Regions from separate parts of the Lysinibacillus sp. 2017 genome, predicted to be linked through region 3. Evidence: a T-box and tRNA genes for the amino acid it is inferred to sense, from the RefSeq annotation. Region 3 holds a T-box; the other regions hold tRNA genes.
What was found. A T-box is a leader RNA that pairs with one kind of tRNA and senses whether it is charged. The one in region 3 lies ahead of leuS (leucine--tRNA ligase), so its partner is inferred to be a tRNA-Leu.
Positions count from the first base shown of each region.

Region 1 (3,317 bases), 1.3 Mb from region 3:
CGGCGGCCGTAACTATAACGGTCCTAAGGTAGCGAAATTCCTTGTCGGGTAAGTTCCGACCCGCACGAAAGGCGTAACGATCTGGGCACTGTCTCAACGAGAGACTCGGTGAAATTATAGTACCTGTGAAGATGCAGGTTACCCGCGACAGGACGGAAAGACCCCGTGGAGCTTTACTGTAGCCTGATATTGAATTTTGGTACAACTTGTACAGGATAGGTAGGAGCCAGAGATTCCGGAGCGCCAGCTTCGGAGGAGGCGTCAGTGGGATACTACCCTGGTTGTATTGAACTTCTAACCCATACCCCTTAGCGGGGTAGGAGACAGTGTCAGGCGGACAGTTTGACTGGGGCGGTCGCCTCCTAAAGAGTAACGGAGGCGCCCAAAGGTTCCCTCAGAATGGTTGGAAATCATTCGAAGAGTGTAAAGGCATAAGGGAGCTTGACTGCGAGACCTACAAGTCGAGCAGGGTCGAAAGACGGGCTTAGTGATCCGGTGGTTCCGCATGGAAGGGCCATCGCTCAACGGATAAAAGCTACCCCGGGGATAACAGGCTTATCTCCCCCAAGAGTCCACATCGACGGGGAGGTTTGGCACCTCGATGTCGGCTCATCGCATCCTGGGGCTGTAGTCGGTCCCAAGGGTTGGGCTGTTCGCCCATTAAAGCGGTACGCGAGCTGGGTTCAGAACGTCGTGAGACAGTTCGGTCCCTATCCGTCGTGGGCGTAGGAAATTTGAGAGGAGCTGTCCTTAGTACGAGAGGACCGGGATGGACACACCGCTGGTGTACCAGTTGTTCTGCCAAGAGCATCGCTGGGTAGCTATGTGTGGACGGGATAAGTGCTGAAAGCATCTAAGCATGAAGCCCCCCTCAAGATGAGATTTCCCATTACGCAAGTAAGTAAGACCCCTGAAAGACGATCAGGTAGATAGGTTCGAGGTGGAAGTGTGGTGACACATGGAGCTGACGAATACTAATCGGTCGAGGACTTAACCACATTTTATTGCATAACTCAATGAAACGTTTATCCAGTTTTGAAAGAACAATTCTTTCTACATATACACGGATGTTCTTTAAATTAAAAGGAACGTCTACTAAGAGCGCCACGTCCTGTGGCAAAGTAGACGCCATGACATCCATGTCAAAGTGAAGTGATGATGGCAAAGAGGTCACACCTGTTCCCATACCGAACACAGAAGTTAAGCTCTTTAGCGCCGATGGTAGTTGGGGGTTTCCCCCTGTGAGAGTAGGACGTCGCTTCGCTTAATTTTTATAAAAAGTATAATGTATAAAGCTCTATTATGTCGGAGGGGTAGCGAAGTGGCTAAACGCGGCGGACTGTAAATCCGCTCCTTAGGGTTCGGCGGTTCGAATCCGCCCCCCTCCACCACTTTTTATAGGGGCATAGTTTAAAGGTAGAACTACGGTCTCCAAAACCGTCAGTGTGGGTTCAATTCCTACTGCCCCTGCCAATTTTTAAATAAACAATATAATAGTGGCGGTTGTGGCGAAGTGGTTAACGCACCGGATTGTGATTCCGGCATTCGTGGGTTCGATTCCCATCAGTCGCCCCATTTTTAATATAAAAAATTAAAAACTTTGGGGTATAGCCAAGCGGTAAGGCAACGGATTTTGATTCCGTCATGCCCTGGTTCGAATCCAGGTTCCCCAGCCATTTTTAGTGCCATTAGCTCAGTTGGTAGAGCATCTGACTTTTAATCAGAGGGTCGAAGGTTCGAGTCCTTCATGGCACACCAGTTTTATAATATGTCTGCTGCGGGTGTGGCGGAATTGGCAGACGCACTAGACTTAGGATCTAGCGCCGCAAGGCGTGGGGGTTCGACTCCCTTCACCCGCACCATTTTTAATTTTAAAATAATAGTTTAGCGCTCGTAGCTCAATTGGATAGAGCATCTGACTACGAATCAGAAGGTTGTAGGTTCAAGTCCTGTCGAGCGCACCATTTTACGGAATGTAGCTCAGCTTGGTAGAGCACTTGGTTTGGGACCAAGGGGTCGTAGGTTCGAATCCTGTCATTCCGATCACAAATGAGGCCTTAGCTCAGCTGGGAGAGCGCCTGCCTTGCACGCAGGAGGTCAGCGGTTCGATCCCGCTAGGCTCCACCATAAAGATTAACAAATAAAGATACTGGCGGTGTAGCTCAGTTGGCTAGAGCACTCGGTTCATACCCGAAAGGTCGTGGGTTCGACTCCCTCTGCCGCCACCAAATTTTTCAAAATAATAGTATTATCGCGGGGTGGAGCAGTGGTAGCTCGTCGGGCTCATAACCCGAAGGTCACAGGTTCAAGTCCTGTCCCCGCAACCAAACTTTTCAAAATAATAGTATTATCGCGGGGTGGAGCAGTGGTAGCTCGTCGGGCTCATAACCCGAAGGTCACAGGTTCAAGTCCTGTCCCCGCAACCAAACTTTTCAAAATAATAGATTATCGCGGGGTGGAGCAGTGGTAGCTCGTCGGGCTCATAACCCGAAGGTCACAGGTTCAAGTCCTGTCCCCGCAACCAAACTTTTCAAAATAATAGATTATCGCGGGGTGGAGCAGTGGTAGCTCGTCGGGCTCATAACCCGAAGGTCACAGGTTCAAGTCCTGTCCCCGCAACCAACTTTTCAAAATAATAGATTATCGCGGGGTGGAGCAGTGGTAGCTCGTCGGGCTCATAACCCGAAGGTCACAGGTTCAAGTCCTGTCCCCGCAACCAACTTTTCAAAATAATAGTATTATCGCGGGGTGGAGCAGTGGTAGCTCGTCGGGCTCATAACCCGAAGGTCACAGGTTCAAGTCCTGTCCCCGCAACCAAATGGTCCCGTGGTGTAGCGGTTAACATGCCTGCCTGTCACGCAGGAGATCGCCGGTTCGATCCCGGTCGGGACCGCCATTTGTGGGTTTGTAGCTCAGTTGGTAGAGCATTAGATTGAAGCTCTAAGTGTCGGCGGTTCGATTCCGTCCAAACCCACCATATGCGGGTGTAGTTTAATGGTAAAACCTCAGCCTTCCAAGCTGATGTCGTGAGTTCGATTCTCATCACCCGCTCCAAAATAGGGCCTATAGCTCAGCTGGTTAGAGCGCACGCCTGATAAGCGTGAGGTCGATGGTTCGAGTCCATTTAGGCCCATCATAGTATTTTTCCGAAGTAGCTCAGTTGGTAGAGCATCCGGCTGTTAACCGGCAGGTCGTAGGTTCGAGTCCTACCTTCGGAGCCATTGGCCCGTTGGTCAAGCGGTTAAGACACCGCCCTTTCACGGCGGTAACACGAGTTCGATTCTCGTACGGGTCATATATAAGTATGTAGCATATGC
Region 1 covers NZ_CP029002.1:1,531,740-1,535,056, forward strand. The annotation lists rRNA gene DCE79_RS07075 (23S ribosomal RNA) at 1-998, shown strand, start outside; rRNA gene rrf (5S ribosomal RNA) at 1,149-1,264, shown strand; tRNA gene DCE79_RS07085 (tRNA-Tyr) at 1,308-1,391, shown strand; tRNA gene DCE79_RS07090 (tRNA-Trp) at 1,400-1,473, shown strand; tRNA gene DCE79_RS07095 (tRNA-His) at 1,500-1,575, shown strand; tRNA gene DCE79_RS07100 (tRNA-Gln) at 1,602-1,676, shown strand; tRNA gene DCE79_RS07105 (tRNA-Lys) at 1,683-1,758, shown strand; tRNA gene DCE79_RS07110 (tRNA-Leu) at 1,778-1,862, shown strand; tRNA gene DCE79_RS07115 (tRNA-Arg) at 1,888-1,964, shown strand; tRNA gene DCE79_RS07120 (tRNA-Pro) at 1,970-2,043, shown strand; tRNA gene DCE79_RS07125 (tRNA-Ala) at 2,052-2,127, shown strand; tRNA gene DCE79_RS07130 (tRNA-Met) at 2,152-2,228, shown strand; tRNA gene DCE79_RS07135 (tRNA-Met) at 2,253-2,327, shown strand; tRNA gene DCE79_RS07140 (tRNA-Met) at 2,352-2,426, shown strand; tRNA gene DCE79_RS07145 (tRNA-Met) at 2,450-2,524, shown strand; tRNA gene DCE79_RS07150 (tRNA-Met) at 2,548-2,622, shown strand; tRNA gene DCE79_RS07155 (tRNA-Met) at 2,645-2,719, shown strand; tRNA gene DCE79_RS07160 (tRNA-Met) at 2,743-2,817, shown strand; tRNA gene DCE79_RS07165 (tRNA-Asp) at 2,821-2,896, shown strand; tRNA gene DCE79_RS07170 (tRNA-Phe) at 2,902-2,977, shown strand; tRNA gene DCE79_RS07175 (tRNA-Gly) at 2,981-3,054, shown strand; tRNA gene DCE79_RS07180 (tRNA-Ile) at 3,060-3,133, shown strand; tRNA gene DCE79_RS07185 (tRNA-Asn) at 3,146-3,221, shown strand; tRNA gene DCE79_RS07190 (tRNA-Glu) at 3,224-3,295, shown strand.
Region 1: it encodes a tRNA-Leu, which carries the amino acid that the T-box ahead of leuS (leucine--tRNA ligase) is inferred to sense. The anticodon was not compared.

Region 2 (3,317 bases), 1.1 Mb from region 3:
GCGAATTGAAGCCCCAGTAAACGGCGGCCGTAACTATAACGGTCCTAAGGTAGCGAAATTCCTTGTCGGGTAAGTTCCGACCCGCACGAAAGGCGTAACGATCTGGGCACTGTCTCAACGAGAGACTCGGTGAAATTATAGTACCTGTGAAGATGCAGGTTACCCGCGACAGGACGGAAAGACCCCGTGGAGCTTTACTGTAGCCTGATATTGAATTTTGGTACAACTTGTACAGAATAGGTAGGAGCCAGAGATTCCGGAGCGCCAGCTTCGGAGGAGGCGTCAGTGGGATACTACCCTGGTTGTATTGAACTTCTAACCCATACCCCTTAGCGGGGTAGGAGACAGTGTCAGGCGGACAGTTTGACTGGGGCGGTCGCCTCCTAAAGAGTAACGGAGGCGCCCAAAGGTTCCCTCAGAATGGTTGGAAATCATTCGAAGAGTGTAAAGGCATAAGGGAGCTTGACTGCGAGACCTACAAGTCGAGCAGGGTCGAAAGACGGGCTTAGTGATCCGGTGGTTCCGCATGGAAGGGCCATCGCTCAACGGATAAAAGCTACCCCGGGGATAACAGGCTTATCTCCCCCAAGAGTCCACATCGACGGGGAGGTTTGGCACCTCGATGTCGGCTCATCGCATCCTGGGGCTGTAGTCGGTCCCAAGGGTTGGGCTGTTCGCCCATTAAAGCGGTACGCGAGCTGGGTTCAGAACGTCGTGAGACAGTTCGGTCCCTATCCGTCGTGGGCGTAGGAAATTTGAGAGGAGCTGTCCTTAGTACGAGAGGACCGGGATGGACACACCGCTGGTGTACCAGTTGTTCTGCCAAGAGCATCGCTGGGTAGCTATGTGTGGACGGGATAAGTGCTGAAAGCATCTAAGCATGAAGCCCCCCTCAAGATGAGATTTCCCATTACGCAAGTAAGTAAGACCCCTGAAAGACGATCAGGTAGATAGGTTCGAGGTGGAAGTGTGGTGACACATGGAGCTGACGAATACTAATCGGTCGAGGACTTAACCACATTTTATTGCACAACTCAATGAAACGTTTATCCAGTTTTGAAAGAACAATTCTTTCTACATATACACGGATGTTCTTTAACATGACATCCATGTCATAGTGAAGTGATGATGGCAAAGAGGTCACACCTGTTCCCATACCGAACACAGAAGTTAAGCTCTTTAGCGCCGATGGTAGTTGGGGGTTTCCCCCTGTGAGAGTAGGACGTCGCTTCGCTAGAATATATGGAGGATTAGCTCAGCTGGGAGAGCACCTGCCTTACAAGCAGGGGGTCGGCGGTTCGAGCCCGTCATCCTCCACCATTTCTATAGTGCCGGTGTAGCTCAGTTGGTAGAGCAACTGACTTGTAATCAGTAGGTCGAGGGTTCGACTCCTTTCGCCGGCACCACTATAGAGTGCCATTAGCTCAGTTGGTAGAGCATCTGACTTTTAATCAGAGGGTCGAAGGTTCGAGTCCTTCATGGCACACCAGTTTTTAATTTCATAACTGTCAGAATAAAAATATCTTATGCATTTTGCGGAAGTAGTTCAGTGGTAGAACACCACCTTGCCAAGGTGGGGGTCGCGAGTTCGAACCTCGTCTTCCGCTCCAAAAAAATGCCGGGGTGGCGGAACTGGCAGACGCACAGGACTTAAAATCCTGCGGTGAGTGATCACCGTGCCGGTTCGATTCCGGCCCTCGGCACCATTTTTACTTTAAACAAAAAATTTAGCGCTCGTAGCTCAATTGGATAGAGCATCTGACTACGAATCAGAAGGTTGTAGGTTCAAGTCCTGTCGAGCGCACCATATATTTTTAAATGAAATGACAAATTCGGAATGTAGCTCAGCTTGGTAGAGCACTTGGTTTGGGACCAAGGGGTCGTAGGTTCGAATCCTGTCATTCCGACCATTATAATGGGGCCTTAGCTCAGCTGGGAGAGCGCCTGCCTTGCACGCAGGAGGTCAGCGGTTCGATCCCGCTAGGCTCCACCATATATTTATTTTTTTCTTCGGAGGTATACCCAAGTCTGGCTGAAGGGATTAGTCTTGAAAACTAACAGGCGGGTTAAACCGCGCGGGGGTTCGAATCCCTCTACCTCCTCCATTTTCATAATTTACTTAATGTTGGTCCCGTGGTGTAGCGGTTAACATGCCTGCCTGTCACGCAGGAGATCGCCGGTTCGATCCCGGTCGGGACCGCCATTTTTTTATGAAATTTTATAGTGGGTTTGTAGCTCAGTTGGTAGAGCATTAGATTGAAGCTCTAAGTGTCGGCGGTTCGATTCCGTCCAAACCCACCATATTTTTTATATGGGCCTATAGCTCAGCTGGTTAGAGCGCACGCCTGATAAGCGTGAGGTCGATGGTTCGAGTCCATTTAGGCCCACCATATAAATTGTTCCGAAGTAGCTCAGTTGGTAGAGCATCCGGCTGTTAACCGGCAGGTCGTAGGTTCGAGTCCTACCTTCGGAGCCATTGGCCCGTTGGTCAAGCGGTTAAGACACCGCCCTTTCACGGCGGTAACACGAGTTCGATTCTCGTACGGGTCATATATATAAAGAAGCACATCGCATTTGCGGTGTGCTTTTTTGTTCTAGTGGATAAGAAAGTATAAATTTCTAAGGAAATGTGAATAAGATAAGCAATAACAGGCTACTTCAATTGTACAAATTGAAGTAGCCTGTTATTTTAGTTTAATTAACGTTTTAATATGCCATTGAAATTTGTACCTTTGTCACGTGCATTTTCACAGTTAAACTCAGTAGTTTTTATGCCAGTACCTTGTTTTTGGAATTCAATAATACAACGGTCACCATTGCTGGTCTTTGACATGCGTGCCTTTGTATCGGATACAATCGTTGCTGTTCCTTCTGCAGAACCAGAAGCCCAACCGTCAAACGTATTGTATGCAACAGAGAAACTATTTTTTGTGCTATTTGTAATCGTTAAGAAACGACCTTTTGAATCGGTAGCATCTGACTCGTATGAATAATCCCCGTTCCATGTTTTGCTTGGATTTTTATCTGGGGTTAGGGACCAGTTTTTTCCTTTACGTAATGATGAGTCAACTGCGTTTCGTGCGTTGTTTGCTCTTGTATTTAGAGCAACGCCATTGGGATTACTATAACTGTTTTCAGCTGGATCTGAGATATAAAAGTAGGTTTTCGATTGTAAATTGAAGAATAGTGCTACGACTTGTGCGCGTGTTAAATTATTCGTTGCACCGTAAAACTTCGCTAAATTTGTATATTCATACTGTGGATACTGGCCGGACGAGATCCCGTGGTCTACTAAAAAGCGAATGGACTGGTTTAAA
Region 2 covers NZ_CP029002.1:225,832-229,148, forward strand. The annotation lists rRNA gene DCE79_RS00995 (23S ribosomal RNA) at 1-1,019, shown strand, start outside; rRNA gene rrf (5S ribosomal RNA) at 1,119-1,234, shown strand; tRNA gene DCE79_RS01005 (tRNA-Val) at 1,245-1,320, shown strand; tRNA gene DCE79_RS01010 (tRNA-Thr) at 1,331-1,406, shown strand; tRNA gene DCE79_RS01015 (tRNA-Lys) at 1,414-1,489, shown strand; tRNA gene DCE79_RS01020 (tRNA-Gly) at 1,536-1,610, shown strand; tRNA gene DCE79_RS01025 (tRNA-Leu) at 1,618-1,706, shown strand; tRNA gene DCE79_RS01030 (tRNA-Arg) at 1,731-1,807, shown strand; tRNA gene DCE79_RS01035 (tRNA-Pro) at 1,834-1,910, shown strand; tRNA gene DCE79_RS01040 (tRNA-Ala) at 1,918-1,993, shown strand; tRNA gene DCE79_RS01045 (tRNA-Ser) at 2,013-2,105, shown strand; tRNA gene DCE79_RS01050 (tRNA-Asp) at 2,128-2,203, shown strand; tRNA gene DCE79_RS01055 (tRNA-Phe) at 2,226-2,301, shown strand; tRNA gene DCE79_RS01060 (tRNA-Ile) at 2,314-2,390, shown strand; tRNA gene DCE79_RS01065 (tRNA-Asn) at 2,401-2,476, shown strand; tRNA gene DCE79_RS01070 (tRNA-Glu) at 2,479-2,550, shown strand; gene DCE79_RS01075 (S-layer homology domain-containing protein) at 2,699-3,317, opposite strand, start outside.
Region 2: it encodes a tRNA-Leu, which carries the amino acid that the T-box ahead of leuS (leucine--tRNA ligase) is inferred to sense. The anticodon was not compared.

Region 3 (3,317 bases):
CTGTTCACTCCTCTAACATTTTATTTTATCATGTAGCTACAGTCTGTACTATTAGAAAATCTTTTTCTTGTACATTTTTCTCAACAGGAATAAACTTGGAGTTTGGATAAAAGTTGTAAAGGGAGGAAAACACGTGCCTAAAATAGTTTGGTTTTTAATACTTGGCACCTTTGTTAATACGGTCGGCAATTCATTTTTATGGCCTTTAAATAGTATTTATATACATGATCATTTAGGAAAAACATTAACAATCGCTGGGTTTGTTCTCATGCTAAATTCATTAGCAGGTGTATTTGGAAACTTAATCGGTGGATATTTGTTTGATAAATTAGGTGGATATAAAGCGATTTTAATTGGGGTTGTTTTAAATTTAATTTCGATTACATTATTAACCATTTGGCATGACTGGCCCCAATATGTCATTTTTTTAACGCTACTTGGCTTTAGCGGAGGAATGGTGTATCCAGCAATTTATGCAATTGCAGGGAGTGCATGGCCAGAAGGTGGTCGACGTGCGTTTAATGCCATCTTTTTAACAAATAATGTAGGGGTTGCAATTGGACCAGCATTGGCAGGAATAGTAGCAGATATTAAATTTGACTATGTTTTTAGTGCGAATTTAATTGCTTATATTTTATTCTTTTTAATCGTTGTGACAACATACAAGCGTTTTGACTCAAGTAGAATGGCGACAAAATCAATGGCAGATGATACTAAAAAAACACGCAATAAAGCGCCTATCATTGCGATTAGTATTTTAAGTATTTCACTAGTAATATGCTGGTTAAGCTATTCTCAATGGAGCGCAACGATTTCTTCGTATACACAAGGACTTGGCATGAGTTTATCGCAATATAGCTTATTATGGACAATCAATGGCTTTATGATCGTGGCGATTCAGCCGATTATTAAACCACTCGTTACCCATTGGGAAAAGAAAATAAAACATCAGCTCATATTCGGATTACTATTAATGTCTATTTCCTATATGGTTGTGTATTTTGCAGGTAGCTTTAAAATGTTTGCAGCAGCGATGGTCGTTTTAACATTTGGTGAAGTGTTCTTTACACCCGTTATTCCGATGATTGCAAACAAGTTAGCACCACCAGGGCAACAGGGCTTTTATCAAGGATTAGTGAATAGTGCATCTACAATTGGCCGAATGATTGGGCCGCTGTTTGGCGGTGCGATGGTCGATATTTATGGAATGCAAGTATTGATGTTCATATTGTTTGTATTAATCCTCCTTGCGATTATTCCTTGCTTATTATTTGATCGGGGTTTACAAAAGGCGGATCTTTAAACAGTTACTTGTACTTTTCCAGTGAATCCGCTAAAATGAATAGAAATAATAGATTTGACTGTGATGAGGAATAGTAAATGGTCGCACTTTTTAGAGAGCTAGTAGGTGGTGGAAGCTAGTAAGTGTTAAATTGAACTCGCCTCGGAGTTTGCTTTAGTGAAATTGATAGTAGCTAAAAGCCGTGTATTCGCGTTAAGAAAATCAAGCTGAGTGCTGTGTCACTAATTTGGGTGGTACCGCGGGAGTTTTAAATCCTCTCGTCCCTTCTTATTTATTTAAGAATGGGGCGAGTTTTTTTATTTTTGAAATATTCTGTTAAATTAGCTAAGATTATAAAAATAACGCAGTATCGTCTAAAGTCACAGAATAATTTACATTACGAGGAGGAAAAATTGTGAGCTTTAATCATCAAAAAATCGAAAAAAAGTGGCAGCAATATTGGGATGTTAACAAAACATTCAAAACAGAAAATGAAGCCGATAAACCAAAATTCTATGCATTAGACATGTTTCCGTACCCATCAGGTGCTGGTCTACACGTAGGTCACCCAGAAGGTTATACAGCAACAGATATTTTATCTCGTTTCAAACGTCTGCAAGGCTATAACGTACTTCATCCAATGGGCTGGGATGCTTTTGGTTTACCAGCGGAGCAGTACGCACTTGATACAGGGAATGACCCAGCTGAATTTACTGCGAAGAATATTGCGACGTTCAAACGTCAAATTCAAGAGCTTGGCTTCTCTTATGACTGGGATCGTGAAATTAATACAACAGACCCTTCATACTACAAATGGACACAATGGATTTTCACGAAATTAGTGGAGATGGATTTAGCTTATGTGGATGAAGTAGCTGTAAACTGGTGTGAAGCATTAGGTACAGTACTTGCTAATGAAGAAGTAATCGATGGTCTTTCTGAACGTGGAAATCACCCAGTAGTACGCCGTCCAATGCGTCAATGGGTGCTACGTATTACAAAATATGCAGACCGTTTAATTGATGATTTAGAAGAGGTAGATTGGCCAGAATCAATCAAAGAAATGCAGCGTAACTGGATTGGTCGTTCTGAAGGTGCACAAGTTCGCTTCGCAGTAGATGGAACAGATGCTTCATTTGAAGTGTTCACAACACGTCCAGATACATTATTTGGTGCGACATACTGTGTATTAGCTCCAGAACATAAGCTAGTAGCAGATATTACAGCACCAGAACAAAAAGCTGCAGTAGAAGCTTACTTAGAAAAAGTGGCATTAAAATCTGACCTTGAACGTACAGATTTAGCAAAAGAAAAAACAGGTGTATTTACGGGTGCTTATGCAATCAATCCAATTAACGGTGAAAAAATGCCGATTTGGATTGCAGATTACGTACTATCTACTTATGGTACAGGTGCAATCATGGCTGTTCCTGCACATGATGAGCGTGACTATGAATTCGCAAAAGAATTTGGCATCGAAATTAAAGCAGTATTAGAAGGTGGCGACATCGAGAAAGAAGCGTTCACTGGTGACGGTGTACACATTAACTCAGGCTTCCTAGATGGTTTAAATAAAATTGATGGTATCGCGAAAGCTATCGAATGGTTACAAGAAAACGGTGTGGGTGAAAAGAAAATTACGTACCGTCTACGTGACTGGTTATTCAGTCGTCAACGTTATTGGGGCGAGCCAATTCCAGTAATTCACTGGGAAGATGGTACAATGACAACTGTTCCTGTTGATCAGCTGCCATTAGAGCTACCAAAAACAACAAATATCCATCCTTCAGGTACAGGTGAATCACCACTTGCAAATATTGAAGAATGGGTAAATGTAGTAGACCCTATAACAGGCTTAAAAGGGCGTCGTGAAACAAATACAATGCCACAATGGGCTGGTTCTTCATGGTACTTCTTACGCTACATTGATCCAACAAACGAGACCGCAATTGCCGATCCAGAACTACTTAAACGTTGGTTACCAGCTGATATTTATATCGGTGGAGCTGAGCATGCAGTACTTCACTTACTATAT
Region 3 covers NZ_CP029002.1:2,829,862-2,833,178, reverse strand. The annotation lists gene DCE79_RS13735 (MDR family MFS transporter) at 134-1,303, shown strand; T-box leader at 1,355-1,571, shown strand; gene leuS (leucine--tRNA ligase) at 1,698-3,317, shown strand, end outside.

Region 4 (3,317 bases), 1.2 Mb from region 3:
TATCAAGGGTCTTTAAACAATAAAAAAAGGGCACCTCCCCAATTTGGTATAATTCGAGTGACCAAACCAAAATTACCCAAGAGGTGAATGCCCTATGACTATTGTAAAACAAATAAGTCTATTTGTGAATTAATGAAAATGGAGAGTTCTCGCCGTTTCGATGCGATTCTTGCCAAATTCGATGTACAATCGATTTTTCAGTTGTTTTCTAAAAAGACAATGCGTGGTGCGCCACGTGAATTAAATTACGGTGCGATGATTCAATCGCTGATTATTCGTATTATAGAACGCATTCCAACTGTAAAGGACTTAGTTAAGCGCTTGGTCCATGATCCTCTATTTCGTTTGGATTGTGGGTTTCTTATCTCGGCCCCACTCTCCAATTACTGACCATCTATAAAGTTGAAGATAGCAAAGAATTGTTATTAAAGAATTCAATCTTTTAACCAGGAACTTTTGACAATCACTGAAATAACTCGCTTGAAACACAAAAAAAGTATGCAGCATATGCTACATACTTATATATGACCCGTACGAGAATCGAACTCGTGTTACCGCCGTGAAAGGGCGGTGTCTTAACCGCTTGACCAACGGGCCATGGCTCCGAAGGCAGGACTCGAACCTGCGACCTGCCGGTTAACAGCCGGATGCTCTACCAACTGAGCTACTTCGGAAAAATACTATGATGGGCCTAAATGGACTCGAACCATCGACCTCACGCTTATCAGGCGTGCGCTCTAACCAGCTGAGCTATAGGCCCTAACTTGGAGCGGGTGATGAGAATCGAACTCACGACATCAGCTTGGAAGGCTGAGGTTTTACCATTAAACTACACCCGCATATGGCGGTCCCGACCGGGATCGAACCGGCGATCTCCTGCGTGACAGGCAGGCATGTTAACCGCTACACCACGGGACCATTTGGTTGCGGGGACAGGACTTGAACCTGTGACCTTCGGGTTATGAGCCCGACGAGCTACCACTGCTCCACCCCGCGATAATACTATAAGGTTTCAGAAAAAATTGGTGGCGGCAGAGGGAGTCGAACCCACGACCTTTCGGGTATGAACCGAGTGCTCTAGCCAACTGAGCTACACCGCCAGAAAATTAATTGGTTATTCTTTATGATGGTTACTAGAAAATTGAATACTGAGTCACATTCAGAATTCATCATTTCATTTTAAAAATATATGGTGCGCTCGACAGGACTTGAACCTACAACCTTCTGATTCGTAGTCAGATGCTCTATCCAATTGAGCTACGAGCGCATTATATTAAAGGAAAATGGTGCGGGTGAAGGGAGTCGAACCCCCACGCCTTGCGGCGCTAGATCCTAAGTCTAGTGCGTCTGCCAATTCCGCCACACCCGCAGCAGATATATTATAAAACTGGTGTGCCATGAAGGACTCGAACCTTCGACCCTCTGATTAAAAGTCAGATGCTCTACCAACTGAGCTAATGGCACTCAAAAAGATAAAAATGGCTGGGGAACCTGGATTCGAACCAGGGCATGACGGAATCAAAATCCGTTGCCTTACCGCTTGGCTATACCCCAATAATTTTTCCCAAAAAAAATAAGCGAAGCGATGTCCTACTCTCGCAGGGGGAAACCCCCAACTACCATCGGCGCTAAAGAGCTTAACTTCTGTGTTCGGTATGGGAACAGGTGTGACCTCTTTGCCATCATCACTTCACTTGTACACGGATGTACTGGCGTCTACGTTGTCACAGGACGTGACGTTCTTAGTAGACGTTCCTTTTAGAAAGAATTGTTCTTTCAAAACTGGATAAACGTTTCATTGAGTTGTGCAATAAAATGTGGTTAAGTCCTCGACCGATTAGTATTCGTCAGCTCCATGTGTCACCACACTTCCACCTCGAACCTATCTACCTGATCGTCTTTCAGGGGTCTTACTTACTTGCGTAATGGGAAATCTCATCTTGAGGGGGGCTTCATGCTTAGATGCTTTCAGCACTTATCCCGTCCACACATAGCTACCCAGCGATGCTCTTGGCAGAACAACTGGTACACCAGCGGTGTGTCCATCCCGGTCCTCTCGTACTAAGGACAGCTCCTCTCAAATTTCCTACGCCCACGACGGATAGGGACCGAACTGTCTCACGACGTTCTGAACCCAGCTCGCGTACCGCTTTAATGGGCGAACAGCCCAACCCTTGGGACCGACTACAGCCCCAGGATGCGATGAGCCGACATCGAGGTGCCAAACCTCCCCGTCGATGTGGACTCTTGGGGGAGATAAGCCTGTTATCCCCGGGGTAGCTTTTATCCGTTGAGCGATGGCCCTTCCATGCGGAACCACCGGATCACTAAGCCCGTCTTTCGACCCTGCTCGACTTGTAGGTCTCGCAGTCAAGCTCCCTTATGCCTTTACACTCTTCGAATGATTTCCAACCATTCTGAGGGAACCTTTGGGCGCCTCCGTTACTCTTTAGGAGGCGACCGCCCCAGTCAAACTGTCCGCCTGACACTGTCTCCTACCCCGCTAAGGGGTATGGGTTAGAAGTTCAATACAACCAGGGTAGTATCCCACTGACGCCTCCTCCGAAGCTGGCGCTCCGGAATCTCTGGCTCCTACCTATCCTGTACAAGTTGTACCAAAATTCAATATCAGGCTACAGTAAAGCTCCACGGGGTCTTTCCGTCCTGTCGCGGGTAACCTGCATCTTCACAGGTACTATAATTTCACCGAGTCTCTCGTTGAGACAGTGCCCAGATCGTTACGCCTTTCGTGCGGGTCGGAACTTACCCGACAAGGAATTTCGCTACCTTAGGACCGTTATAGTTACGGCCGCCGTTTACTGGGGCTTCAATTCGCAGCTTCGCTTGCGCTAACCACTCCTCTTAACCTTCCAGCACCGGGCAGGCGTCAGCCCCTATACGTCACCTTACGGTTTTGCAGAGACCTGTGTTTTTGCTAAACAGTCGCCTGGGCCTATTCACTGCGGCTCTTCATGGCTATTCACCTTAAAGAGCACCCCTTCTCCCGAAGTTACGGGGTCATTTTGCCGAGTTCCTTAACGAGAGTTCTCTCGCACACCTTAGGATTCTCTCCTCGACTACCTGTGTCGGTTTGCGGTACGGGCACCTCTCACCTCGATAGAGGCTTTTCTTGGCAGCGTGAAATCAGGAACTTCGCTCATACGAGCTCGTCATCACAGCTCAACGTTAAAGTATGCGGATTTGCCTACATACACGCCTTACTGCTTGAACAGAGACAACCAACGCTCTGCTTACCCTATCCTACTGCGTCCCCCCATTTCTCAAACGGTGAGGAGGTGGTACAGGAATATCAACCT
Region 4 covers NZ_CP029002.1:305,657-308,973, reverse strand. The annotation lists partial or broken gene DCE79_RS18695 (IS5/IS1182 family transposase) at 202-369, shown strand; tRNA gene DCE79_RS01445 (tRNA-Glu) at 526-597, opposite strand; tRNA gene DCE79_RS01440 (tRNA-Asn) at 599-674, opposite strand; tRNA gene DCE79_RS01435 (tRNA-Ile) at 687-760, opposite strand; tRNA gene DCE79_RS01430 (tRNA-Gly) at 766-839, opposite strand; tRNA gene DCE79_RS01425 (tRNA-Asp) at 843-918, opposite strand; tRNA gene DCE79_RS01420 (tRNA-Met) at 922-996, opposite strand; tRNA gene DCE79_RS01415 (tRNA-Met) at 1,024-1,100, opposite strand; tRNA gene DCE79_RS01410 (tRNA-Arg) at 1,191-1,267, opposite strand; tRNA gene DCE79_RS01405 (tRNA-Leu) at 1,285-1,369, opposite strand; tRNA gene DCE79_RS01400 (tRNA-Lys) at 1,389-1,464, opposite strand; tRNA gene DCE79_RS01395 (tRNA-Gln) at 1,480-1,554, opposite strand; rRNA gene rrf (5S ribosomal RNA) at 1,578-1,693, opposite strand; rRNA gene DCE79_RS01385 (23S ribosomal RNA) at 1,818-3,317, opposite strand, start outside.
Region 4: it encodes a tRNA-Leu, which carries the amino acid that the T-box ahead of leuS (leucine--tRNA ligase) is inferred to sense. The anticodon was not compared.